3 regions of the Microbacterium sp. LWO13-1.2 genome follow, and region 2 is predicted to be linked to each of the others. Evidence: predicted binding sites of a transcription regulator. Region 2 holds the regulator's gene; each other region holds the start of a gene.
The links. Region 2 encodes HrcA, which represses chaperone genes, less so after heat shock. Its sites were predicted from a motif close to TTNGCACTCGNNNNNNNCGAGTGCNAA; they were not measured.
Positions count from the first base shown of each region.

Region 1: groES (co-chaperone GroES) is a predicted target of HrcA. The motif match lies at 2,648-2,674, and genes of this name have one in related genera.
Region 3: groL (chaperonin GroEL) is a predicted target of HrcA. The motif match lies at 1,562-1,588, and genes of this name have one in related genera.

Region 1 covers NZ_CP151634.1:3,993,813-3,998,020, forward strand. The annotation lists gene MRBLWO13_RS19060 (ABC transporter substrate-binding protein) at 1-1,089, opposite strand, end outside; gene rarD (EamA family transporter RarD) at 1,234-2,166, opposite strand; gene groES (co-chaperone GroES) at 2,264-2,560, opposite strand; gene MRBLWO13_RS19075 (class I SAM-dependent methyltransferase) at 2,742-3,938, shown strand; gene MRBLWO13_RS19080 (hypothetical protein) at 3,954-4,208, opposite strand, start outside.
Region 2 covers NZ_CP151634.1:2,823,079-2,827,286, reverse strand. The annotation lists gene MRBLWO13_RS13410 (16S rRNA (uracil(1498)-N(3))-methyltransferase) at 1-469, opposite strand, end outside; gene dnaJ (molecular chaperone DnaJ) at 485-1,600, opposite strand; gene hrcA (heat-inducible transcriptional repressor HrcA) at 1,645-2,679, opposite strand; gene MRBLWO13_RS13395 (carboxylesterase family protein) at 2,805-4,208, shown strand, end outside.
Region 3 covers NZ_CP151634.1:2,232,410-2,236,617, reverse strand. The annotation lists gene groL (chaperonin GroEL) at 1-1,525, opposite strand, end outside; gene MRBLWO13_RS10545 (LytR C-terminal domain-containing protein) at 1,637-2,203, opposite strand; gene MRBLWO13_RS10540 (DUF3263 domain-containing protein) at 2,278-2,535, opposite strand; gene MRBLWO13_RS10535 (DUF2332 domain-containing protein) at 2,545-3,537, opposite strand; gene msrB (peptide-methionine (R)-S-oxide reductase MsrB) at 3,609-4,013, shown strand; gene MRBLWO13_RS10525 (nitroreductase family protein) at 4,010-4,208, shown strand, end outside.

The DNA of each region.
Region 1 (4,208 bases), 1.2 Mb from region 2:
GGAGCCACCGGAGACTTCCTGCATCTTGGCTGCGATGTCGACGCCCTCGGTCGAGCCCGCCGCGAGCGAAGCCAGCGCGAGCAGGATCACTGCGTCGTACGCCTCGGCCGCGTAGGTCTCGTCCTCGATCTCGGGGTTGCCCTCACCGGTCCACAGTTCCTGAAGACGATCAGTGAAGTCGTCTTCCAGGGCGGGTCCGGGCTTGGTGCCCTTGGCGCCCTCGAGCTTCACGGCGGGAAGGTCCGTCGCGTAGCTGTTGGAGAGGTTGCCGTCGACGAGGTAGAAGCTCTTCGGGTCAGCGCCCGCGTTCACGAGCAGCGGAGCGATCGTCTTGAACTCGTCGTACGAGACGACGGCGATCGCGTCGGGCTTGGCCGCCATGATCGTCGACACCTGAGCGTCGAACTGCGCGTCGCCGATGTTGAACGCAGCCTCGGCCACGATCTCGCCGCCGGTGCCTTCGAACGTCGAGGAGATCGCGTCGAAGAGTCCGGTGCCGTAGGCGTTGTTCTGGTAGATGATGCCCAGCGTCTTGTGGCCGTCTTCGGCGATCAGGTTTCCGAGCACCTCACCCTGCAGCAGGTCGCTGGGGGCGGTGCGGAAGTAGAGACCGTTGTCGTCCCACGCGGTGAAGTCCGGAGAAGTGTTGGACGGCGAGATCGTGATGATCCCGGAGCTGATGTTGCCGTCCAGGATCAGCTTGGAAACGGCCGACGACGCGGCGCCGACGACAGCGGCGACGCCTTCGCTCTGCAGCTGCGCGATCGACGTCTCGTATGCCTTGGTGTCGGTGTCGCCCTCGTCCGCAGCGGTCAGGTCGATGGTGACCCCGGCCTTGGCGTCGTTGACCTCTGCGACCGCCAGCTGGGAGCCTGCCTGCATCGGCGGGCCGAGGAAGGACAGGGCGCCGGTCTGCGGCAGCAGCGAGCCGAGCTTCAGCGTCAGGTCTGCCGCTGGCTTGTTCCCGCCCTCGTCGGACGGCTTGTCGGTCGTCGGGCTGCTGCAGCCGGCGATAACGATTGCGGATGCGCTGAGCAGCGCGATCCCCGCGAAGACCTTCGCTGTGCGCGAGCCCTTCAGTGCGTTCATGATGCTCCCTTGCGTGTCTGAACGTGGAGTATGACCACGATCGAGTGCTCTAACCCTAGAGCGTGATCACAGCGAGATGGAGACGCAAGTGTTTCGGTGCGTTAACGATCCGGGACTCCGTGTCTACCTCGATGCGCCTCGGATTCAGATGAGCTCGGCGGGGTCCGTCCGTCGGCCACGACGCGCGGCGAGCAGCAGGTCGACGACGAAGACCGCGATCGCGACCCACACGATGATGAATCCGGCCCACCGCTCAGGCGGCATCGGCTCGTGCAGGAACGCGACACCGATCACGAACTGCATGATCGGAGTGATGAACTGGATCATCCCGATCACGGTCAGGTTGACCCGGCGGGTACCCGCCGCGAACATCAGCAGCGGCACCGCGGTGACGACTCCCGCGAAGGCGAGCAGCAGGGCGTGCCATCCGCCGTTCGTGCCCATCGTGATTCCGGAGGTCTGCGCGACGACGATGAGCTGAACGACGGCGATGGGGATGAGCCAGAACGATTCCAGGGTCAGGCCGCTGACGGCGTCCACCGCCGGACCGATCTTCTTCTTGATGAGTCCGTAGACGCCGAACGACGCGGTGAGCGAAAGCGCGATCCACGGGAATTCCCCGTACCCGATGACGATCACGGCGACCGCCGCAGCGGCGATGCCGATCGCGGCCCACTGCAGGCGTCTGATGCGCTCGTGCAGCACGAAGACGCCGAGCAGCACGGTGGTGATCGGGTTGATGAAGTACCCGAGGCTCGTCTCGACGATGCGATCGCTGAGGGTTCCGATGAGGAACACCTGCCAGTTGACGTAGATGAGCAGACCGGCGAGCGCCGTCCAGCCCAGCAGCTTCGGCTGCCGGACGATCGCGCGGAACGCACCCCAGCCCCGGGTGATCGTCAGCAGCACCAGACAGAACACGAAGGAGAGCAGCACGCGCCAGGCGACGACCTCCCAAGCTCCGGTGGGCGCCAGCAGCAGGAAGTAGAGGGGCAGCACGCCCCACAGCAGGTAGGCCCCGCCCGCGTACATGGCCCCGGAGGCGCGGCTCTCACGGGTGGACGGGTCTGGACTCACTGCACAACCCTATGCCCGGCAGACGACCCGGAGGCCGACGGGGACGCAGAAGGGCCCGGATGCGGATGCATCCGGGCCCTTCGAGAACTGCGCTGGCTCAGCGAACGACGACCGCGAGGACGTCACGGGCGGAGAGCACGAGGTACTCGTCCACGCCGAACTTCACCTCGGTGCCGCCGTACTTGCTGTAGAGCACGCGGTCGCCGACGGCGACATCGATCGGAACACGGTTGCCGTTGTCGTCGATGCGGCCGGGGCCAACGGCCACGACCTCGCCCTCCTGGGGCTTCTCCTTGGCAGTGTCGGGGATGACCAGGCCACTCGCGGTGGTCTGCTCGGCCTCGACCTGCTGGATGACGATGCGGTCCTCGAGCGGCTTGATGGAAACCGACACGGTCTACCTCTTCTTTCCTTGACGCTGACACGAAAGACTTGTTCGCACTCTCAACCCGAGAGTGCTAATCCCAGTGTATGCGGTCCATTGGCACTCATGCAATGCGAGTGCCAGCCCTCGGTCCTGCCGATCGTCGAGAGAGCGGACCGAGACGAAACGCTCGGCCGCATAGGCTGGCGTGGTGGAGATGTCCGAGCTGCGCACCCTGCTCACCGCCGAAGGTCTGTCGCTTCTCGACGGCACCGAGCCGCTCGAGTCGCTGTCCGACGTCACCCGCACGGTCTCACGGATGCGCGCAGCTGGCCACTCCCCTGAGCTCGTCACCGCCGTGGTCGGACAGGTGAGTCTGCGGGCTCGGGCGAAGTCGAAATTCGGCGACTTCGCCGATCGGATGCTGTTCACCCGCGCTGGACTCGAACAGGCGACCCGCCTCGGCGTGGCCGCCAGGCACGCCCAGCGCATGCGCGGTGCCGGCATCACGAGCGTCGCAGACCTGGGATGCGGCATCGGCGGCGACGCCCTCGCCTTCGCCGGCGCGGGACTCCGTGTGCACGCCGTCGATGCCGACGAGGTCACATCCGCGATCGCGGCGTACAACCTCGCCCCCTTCGCCGGCGATGTGAGCGTGCAGCACGGCACCGCCGAATCGGCCGACCTCAGCGGGGTGGACGCCGTCTGGATGGACCCGGCACGACGCACTTCGGGCCACAGCGAGACGCGACGCGTCACGGCATCCGATTACTCCCCCTCGCTGGACTGGGCATTCGAACTGGCATCGCGCGTTCCGACCGGGATCAAGCTCGGCCCAGGACACGACCGTGACGCCCTGCCGGCGGATGCCGAAGCGCAATGGGTCAGCGTCGACGGCAGCGTCGTGGAGCTGGTGCTGTGGACGGGCGTGCTCGCCCGGAACGAGGTACGCAGGGCGGCGCTGGTGATCCGTGGCGACCACTCGTATGAACTCACCGCCGGTGCGGATGCCGAGGACGCCCCGGTCCGGGAACTCGGCGCGTACCTGCACGAACCCGACGGCGCGGTGATCCGTGCGCGTCTCATCGGCGACGTGGCGCGGAGTCTGGAAGCCGGCATGCTCGACGAGCACATCGCCTACCTCACGTCGGATGCTGCTCTGACGAGCCCGTTCGTGCAGTCGTTCCGCGTGCGCGAGACGATGCCGGCAAACCCGAAAGCGATCAACGCCGTGCTCAAGGCGAACAGCATCGGCACGCTGGAGATCAAGAAGCGGGGCATGGACATCGACCCTGCCGCCTTCCGGAAGAAGCTGACGTTGCGCGGGGACGAGTCGGCGACGCTGGTCCTCACTCGGATCGGCAGTCGGCGTATCGCGATCCTCGCCGATCGAGTGCACGCGGAATAGCGCGCCCCGAGGAGGTCACCCCTGCGGAACGTCGGTGCCGACCTCGATCGGGTCGCCGTGCTCGCCGCCCACCTCGACCCGGTCGCCCGGCTTGACGGTGAACAGTTCGCCCGCATCAGCGGTGATCGTGAGGTACGGGGTCTGCCATTTCGTGAAGAGCACGTCGAAGGTCCAGCTCTTCGAGATACCTCTCGCCGCGTCCACATCGGCGATCGTCAGCGAGAGACCATCCTCCAGTGCCTGCGCCGACGGAAGGCAGGCCTCCGCGCT
Region 2 (4,208 bases):
CGGTCGACACCGGCGCTGACACCTCAGGAACCCAGGCGCGGTGCGCCTGCTTCGCCGCCTCGCGCACGATGGAGGCCCAACGCTCCCGGCCCTTGATCGCCTTCGGCCCGTCCCACCGCGAGACGCTGCGGCTGGCCTGCCACGGCACGATCTCGTCGACACCGAGCTCGCACGCAGCCTGCACAGCCAGCTCATCGCGGTCGCCCTTGGCCAACGCCTGCACGAGCACGATCCTCGGGCTCGGCGCCGCGTGTTCCGTGCGCTCCGAGATCCGCACATCGACCTGCGACGGCGACACGTCCTCGGCCACCCCGGCGAGCCAGACTCCGGAGCCGTCACCGACCGTCACCGTTTCACCGACCCGCAACCTCCGCACGACGGCGGCATGCTTCGCCTCGGCACCGGTCAGCGACACGATGTCGCCCACCGAAGCATCCGACGACGACTCGAGCAGGAAGTGCAGCGCCATGGCTCAGTCCTTCGGTCAGTGCGTGCGGAAGCGATCGCGGAGCTTGGAGAACAGACCCTGCTGGAACTGCGCGAGTTGCGGAGCCGGTGCCTTCGACTTCTTCGCGAAGTCCTCGATCAGCGCGCGCTGAGCAGAGTCCAGCTTCGTCGGCGTGACGACCTGCACTCCCACCCGAAGGTCGCCGCGCTGGCTACCGCGCAGTGGCGTGACTCCGCGGCCCTTGATGGTGAGCACGTCGCCCGCCTGCACGCCGGGACGGATCTCCAGATCGACGACGCCATCGAGGCCGTCGATCGAGGTCTCCGTGCCGAGAATCGCGTCGGTCATCGACACTTCGAGCGTCGCGAGCAGATCGTCACCGTCGCGGCTGAACGCGGCGTGCGGCGACACGGTCACCTCGACGTAGAGGTCACCGTTCGGACCGCCCGCCTTGCCCACCTCGCCGGAGCCGGGAAGCTGCAGACGCAGGCCGGTCTCGACACCGGAGGGGATGTCCAGCGAGACCGTACGACGAGAGCGCACGCGCCCCTGACCGCCACAGGTCGCGCACGGATACGGGATCGTGGTGCCGTAGCCTTCGCAGCTGCCGCACGGGGCGGAGGTGACGACGTTGCCGAGGAGACTGCGCACCTGACGCTGCACATGACCGGATCCACCGCAGATGTCGCAGGTCACCGGCGAAGTGCCCTCCTGGCAGCAGGAGCCCTGGCAGGTCTCGCAGAGCACGGCGGTGTCGACCTCGATGTCGCGGTGCGCACCGAACACGACGTCGCCGAGCTCGAGTGTCACTCGGACCAGTGCGTCCTGGCCGCGCTCCCGGCGCGACCGCGGCCGGGCGCTGCGCCCGCCACCCTGTGACGCCCCGAAGAACTGCTCGAAGATGTCGCCGAACCCGCCGAAGCCACTGAAGTTCTGGCCGGCGCCGTCACCGCCGCCCATGTCGTAGCGACGACGGGAGTCGTCGTCGCTGAGCACGTCATAGGCATGGGTGACGAGCTTGAAGCGCTCCGACGCTTCCTCGCCCGGATTCACATCCGGGTGCAGCTGCCTCGCCAAGCGTCGGTAGGCCTTCTTGATCTCGTCAGTGGAAGCGTCCCGGGAAACTCCGAGAACCTCATAGTGGTCCGCCACAATCACCTTTCCGCGTACGCGCGTTCGTTCGTGCGGGAGCCGCGTCAGCGGCTTCCCTCGTCTTCGTCGAGCAGCCGCGATAGGTAGCGGGCCACGGCCCGTGCCGCCGCGAGGTTGCTCGGATAGTCCATGCGGGTCGGCCCCATCACGCCGACTCTCGCCGTTCCGCTGGGGGCGGCGTAGTTGCTGGCGACGATCGAGGCCTCACCGAGTCCGAACGGAGCATTCTCCGTGCCGATGCTCGTCGCGAGGCCGTGCTCGTCGCTCACCATCTCGCTCATCAGCCGCAGCAGGGTGACCTGCTCCTCGATCGCCTCGAGGATCGGATGGATGCTGCCGCGGAAGTCCTGCTCGCGCCGGGCGAGCGTCGCCGCTCCCGCCATCACCAGCCGCTCCTGGCGGAACTCTCCCAGTTCGTCGACGATGACCGACGCGAGAGTGTGCAGCGCGGCATCCTTCGTCTTCGAGTCCGCCGCCGCCAGCAGTCCGCCCAGACGGTCTGCGGCATCACTGACCGCACGACCGGTGATCAGGGCGGAAAGACGCGCACGCAGCACCGCCATGTCTGCTTCGTCGACGTCGACGGGAAGCGGCGCGAGCCGCTGGGATACGCCACCGGCATCGGTCACGAGCACGACGAGCAGACGGTTCGGCGCCAGGGCGACGAGCTCGAGGTGCGTGAGGTGCGCGCGCGCGAACGACGGATACTGGGCGAGCGCGACCTGACCGGTGAGCTGTGTGAGCACGCGGACGGTGCGGGCCATGAGGTCGTCGAGATCGGCGGGTGCAGCGAGGAACGACTCGATCGCCGTGCGCTGGGCGACCGAGAGCGGTCGCAGCTGGGCGAGGTGGTTGACGAAGACGCGATAGCCCTTGTCGGTCGGCACCCGCCCGGAGGAGGTGTGCGGTGCGGCGATCAGCTCCTCGTCCTCGAGCTGCGCCATGTCGTTGCGGATCGTCGCCGCGGAGACGCCGAAGGAGTACCGGTCGACGATCGACCTGCTCCCGACGGGTTCGCGGGTCTCGACATAGTCCTGCACGATCGCGCGGAGAACCTGCAGTCCTCGCTCGGTGACCATGTCGCCTCCTCCCGTTGTCTCGCCGATGTTCGCTGGCACTCGAATACTCAGAGTGCCAATTCTACCTGTGCGCGACCCTTTCCGCCTGGAACTCATCGACGCGAACGGGCAATACGATGACGATCATGACCTCCGACCCCCGGATCACCATCAGCACCGGCACCGTACAGGGCTCTGCGGAGGACGGCATCAGGCACTTCCTTGGCATCCCCTACGCGGCTGCTCCCGTCGGCGCGAATCGCTTCCGTGCCCCGCAGCCTCCCGCACCGTGGAACGGTGTGCGCTCGGCGACCGCTTTCGGCGCCACCGCTCCGCAGCTCCCCTATCCGGGCGCGATCGGTGAGCTTCTCGGGTCCGTGCGCATCGATGGAGACGACATCCTCACGGTGAACGTCTGGGCGCCGGACGACGCGGTGGCGGCGCCCGTCGTGCTGTGGATTCACGGTGGCGCCCTGGAACGAGGCACCGCAGCGCTTCCGTTGTACGACGGCTCTGTGTTCGCACGCGCCGGCATCGTCTTCGTCTCGATCAATTACCGGCTGGGTGCCGAAGGATTCTCGGTGCTCGATGACGTGCCGCGCAACCTGGGGCTGCGCGACGTCGCTGCGGCTCTCGAGTGGGTGCACCGTGAGATCGGATCTTTCGGTGGCGACGCGGCCCGGATCACCGCGATGGGTGAATCGGCGGGCGGAGCGCTCGTCGCCGGCCTCCTCGCGAGGGAGGACACCCGGCGGATGATCAGCGGGGCGATCATCGAATCGGCCCCCCTCGAGGCGCAGACACTCGCCAAAGCCGGCAGGGTCACGGCGCAGATGGCGAAACAGCTCGGAATCCGTTCTGATCGGAAGTCCTTCGCCGCGGTGGCGCCGAATCGTCTCCTCGAGATCCGCCGGCGGCTGTCTGCGGGCTCTTCACCGCTTCGCGGGGCACCCGGGTTCCAATTCGCGATCGACGAGGAGAGTCTTCCTCGCTCGCCCCATGAGGTGATCGGCGAGATCGACACTCCGCTTCTCATCGGCTCCAACACCGATGAGTACCGGCTGTGGCTCACACCGGATGCCCTCGCCGGGATCACTGAGCTCAAGCTCCTCGCTGCGCGCTTGGCCCTGCGCATCCCGCGGCGCGCGGTGAGCGCCTACCGAGCAGACTGGCCACAGGCCTCCCCCGGCGAGATCGCCGGCCAGCTGCTGACCGACCGCATGCTCCGAGCGCCACTGAGCAGGCTCGCGTCCACCCGGAAGGCGCCGACGTACGTCTACGAGTTCGCGTGGCAGAGTCCCGTGCGCGATCTTCGCGCGGCGCACGGACTGGAACTCGGGTTCGTCTTCGACCGTTTGGGCGATGACGAGGCGCTGCGCATGGCCGGACCTGAGGCGCCGCAGGAGCTCGCCGCAGAAATGCATGCTGCATGGATTCGGTTCATCAAGACCGGCGATCCGGGTTGGCCGGCTTTCGATGCACAGCGCCAGACCCGCCTTTTCGACGCCGAGACGACGACGGTCGTGCAGCGCCGCGCGACGGCGATGGAC
Region 3 (4,208 bases), 590 kb from region 2:
CGATCGAGGCTGCGTTCTGCAGCGCCGAGCGGGTCACCTTGGCGGGGTCGATGATGCCCTGTGCGAACAGGTCACCGTACTCGCCGGTCGCGGCGTTGAGGCCGTGACCTGCGGGCAGGCCGGCGACCTTGTTCGCGACGACGCCCGGCTCGAGACCGGCGTTCAGCGCGATCTGCTTGAGCGGAGCCTCGATGGCGACGCGGACGATGTTGGCACCGGTCGCCTCGTCACCCGTGAGCTCGAGCGTGGCCAGAGCCTTGGTGCCGGCCTGGATCAGCGCGACGCCACCACCGGGGACGATGCCCTCTTCGACGGCAGCCTTCGCGTTGCGAACGGCGTCCTCGATGCGGTGCTTGCGCTCCTTGAGCTCGACCTCGGTTGCCGCTCCCGCCTTGATGACGGCGACGCCACCTGCGAGCTTGGCGAGACGCTCCTGGAGCTTCTCGCGGTCGTAGTCGCTGTCGGTGTTCTCGATCTCGCGACGGATCTGCGTGACCCGACCCTCGATCTGGTCAGCTTCGCCGGCACCCTCGATGATGGTCGTCTCGTCCTTGGTGACGATGACCTTGCGAGCGCGACCCAGCAGGTCGAGCGTGGCGCTCTCCAGCTTGAGGCCGACCTCTTCGGTGATGACCTGGGCGCCGGTGAGGATCGCGATGTCCTGCAGCTGCGCCTTGCGGCGGTCGCCGAAGCCGGGAGCCTTGACGGCGACCGACTTGAAGATGCCCTTGAGCTTGTTCAGCACCAGAGTCGCGAGAGCCTCACCCTCGACGTCTTCGGCGATGATGACGAGCTCCTTGCCGTCCTGGATCACCTTGTCGACGATGGGCAGAAGGTCCTTGATGCTGGAGATCTTCTGGTTCGCGATCAGGATGTACGCGTCCTCGAAGACCGCCTCCTGGCGCTCCGGGTCGGTGACGAAGTACGGGTTCAGGTAGCCCTTGTCGAAGCGCATGCCCTCGGTGAGCTCGAGCTCGGTGCCGAAGGTCTGCGACTCCTCGACGGTGACGACACCCTCCTTGCCGACCTTGTCGATCGCCTCGGCGATGAGCTCGCCGATCGCGGGGTCAGCGGCGGAGATGGACGCCGTCGCGGCGATCTGCTCCTTCGACTCGATCTCCTTGGCGCTGGAGAGCAGTTCCGCGGTGATCGCGGCGACGGCCTTCTCGATGCCGCGCTTGAGCGAGATCGGGTCAGCGCCGGCTGCGACGTTGCGCAGGCCCTCGCGGACGAGCGCCTGAGCGAGAACGGTCGCGGTGGTGGTTCCGTCACCTGCGACGTCGTCGGTCTTCTTGGCGACCTCCTTGACGAGCTCCGCACCGATCTTCTCGAACGGGTCGTCCAGCTCGATCTCCTTGGCGATGGACACGCCGTCGTTCGTGATCGTGGGGGCGCCCCACTTCTTCTCAAGCACGACGTTGCGGCCGCGCGGGCCGAGGGTCACCTTGACAGCGTCGGCGAGGATGTTCAGGCCACGCTCGAGGCCGCGGCGGGCCTCCTCATCGAAAGCGATGATCTTTGCCATGAGTTTTGTCGTCCCTCCTGGACGTAGACGTTGGGTTTAGCACTCAGACTGAGAGAGTGCTAACGCCATTCTGGCACTCGACCCCTTCGAGTGCAAGCTGCGTGGAGGGTGCTACTCCGCAGGAGTCTCGGGCGGCGCCGTCGAACGGTCCAGCCCGATCACGACGGCCAGCTGCTTCTGGTCCGTCTCATTGAGCCCTGCGTAGACATCGCTCTGCTGCACCTCGGCGCCGCCGAGCAGACCGGCCAGTCCGATCGCCGCGAGCTCGTCGTCGTCTGCGACGTAGTAGACCGTGGTCGTGGGGAAATCCTGGCTGTCGCTGTCAGTCGCGTAGACGACGTCCGCGGCCCAACCGCTGTTCAGCAGCGTCTCCCGCATCTGCGTGGCCAGACCCTCCTCCGGGGTCGCGTTGAGAATCATCACCGAATAGGTCGTGTCGACGATCCCGGTCTCCACCGGGGTCGGTGCGACGCTCGGCTCAGCCTCGGGGAAGAGGGTGATGCGACCCATCATGACCAGGGCGACGAAGATGCCGCCGATGATGAGCACCAGTGCGGCGACGAACGACCACAGCAGCACGACCCATCCGTTCATGCCCGGGGCTTCGGCACGGTGTGCTCCGACGCGTCCGGAGGTACGGGGAACGTCGTCGAAGCGATCTCGAGTGGGCTGGGGCACCCCTCGATGTTAGCGGCACCCGTCTGCGAATCCGCATCGGGCAGGGCTCGCCCGATCGGGCGAAGCCTCCGCGTTCAGCTCACGAAACCCGGAATCCGGGCGGCACGACGGGAGGCGCGCGAGTCGCGGATGCGGCGCAGCCGCCGGACCAGCATCGGATCGTATTCCAGCGCGACATCGGAATCGATCAGTCGCGTGAGCAGCTGGTAGTACCGTGCAGCGCTCATCCCGAGCTGCGTGCGGATGACCTCTTCCTTCGCACCACCGTGTCGCGGCCACGCGGCCTCGAGCGCGAGGATCGCGCGGTCGCGCTCCGTCAGGTCTCCGAGCATGACTCCAGGCTAGGACGAATCCGCGGCGTGGCCCGCGCGCCACTCCCACCAGCGGCCCAACGGGTCGGCGGACGCCCGGACGGCGGCGTCGAGGGCGACGACGAAGCCGGGCCAGGTGTCGGCGTCAACGGGAGGCTCCCAGACGTCGAGCAGGCCGGGAGGATCGATCGTCACCCATCTCGCAGGCAGCCGGCGGATGTCCTGGACGAGCGCGAGCCGGTCGGCACGCGGGATGTGCACGAGCACGCCGGGCGTGCTGATCACCAGCGTCGCCCCCGCCGGGGCTTCACCGGCGAGCGCACGCAGCCGCTCCCCGGCGTCGCCGGCGACCAGGAGCGGCGGATCGGACGCAGCGATGTCGAGGGCGGCCGCGATCCGCTCTTCACGCCCCTCCTCCCCCGGCCAGACCAACCCTCGGAGCCACCGTCGATCACGATCGTCTCGGGCATCCAGCGGCGCAAGATCGATGCCGGCACGCCAGATGATCTCCGGCATCCGCAGTGTCGGAAGCGCGCCGGTCACCGTACTCTCCAGCACCACGGAAGACGGACCGTCCTCGGGATCGAGCGCCGCGCGGAGCGATCCGTCCTCGGCGGTGAAGCGGTAGGAATACCGGTCCGGATACAGGCAGAGCCCAGCCGCCGCGCCCAACTCGAGCAGCGCGATGGGGCCGGGGATCTCTGACAGCACCGGCAGCAACGCCGCGAGGCGCAGCGGCTCATTGGTCTGCAGCTGCCTCCGCCCGCACTCCGCGACGATCTCGTCGGCGTGGTCGAGGAAGAACGCGCGCCAGGCCGGGTAGCCGGTGAGTGCGGCGCCGAGCATCCGCGTGACCGCGAAGACCAGGGGAGGTTGGCGTCGGGTCTCCGGGATCCGCGCGAGGAGGGTCTGTACCTCCGCGTCGGCGGCGACACCGGACGCCCACTCCGCGTACAACTCGCTCCGGCCCGGCGCCTCCTCCTGCGCGAACCGCAGGTAGCGAAGTCGCACCGCATCCGTCATGGTTCCATTCTCCCGCGCGTGGCCCGCCACGATCGCAGACGCGAGAGAATAGAGGGGACACAGGAGGACTCATGCCGTACAGCGTGGACAAGACCGAAGACGAGTGGCGCCGAGAGCTCGGCGACCAGCAGTACGCGGTGCTGCGTCAGGCCGCGACGGAACGCGCCTGGACGGGCGAGCTGCTCGACGAGAAGCGCTCAGGCCTCTACACCTGCGGCGCGTGCGGTGCGGAGCTGTTCAAGAGCGGCACCAAGTTCGACTCCGGATGCGGCTGGCCGAGTTTCTACGAGTCGATCAGGCCGGAGGCGGTCGAGCTTATCGAGGACGCGACGCTCGGCATGGTGCGCACCGAGGTGCGCTGCGCGAACTGCGGGTCGCACCTCGGGCACGTGTTCCCCGATGGGTTCGGCACACCGACCGGCGACCGCTACTGCATGAACTCGATCGCGATGAACTTCACTCCGGACGAGTCGTGAGTGTTCTCGATGCCGTCCGGACAAGACAGTCCTGGTCGAAGGTCACCGACGATGCGCCCTCGCGCGAGGAGCTGCTGACGTTCGTCGCCGCTGCCGGACGCGTCGCCGACCACTCCTCGCTGCGCCCGTGGCGCCTGATCGAACTGCGTGGCGCCGATCGCGAGGTGCTGGCCGCGGCGATCGCGAAGGCCGAAG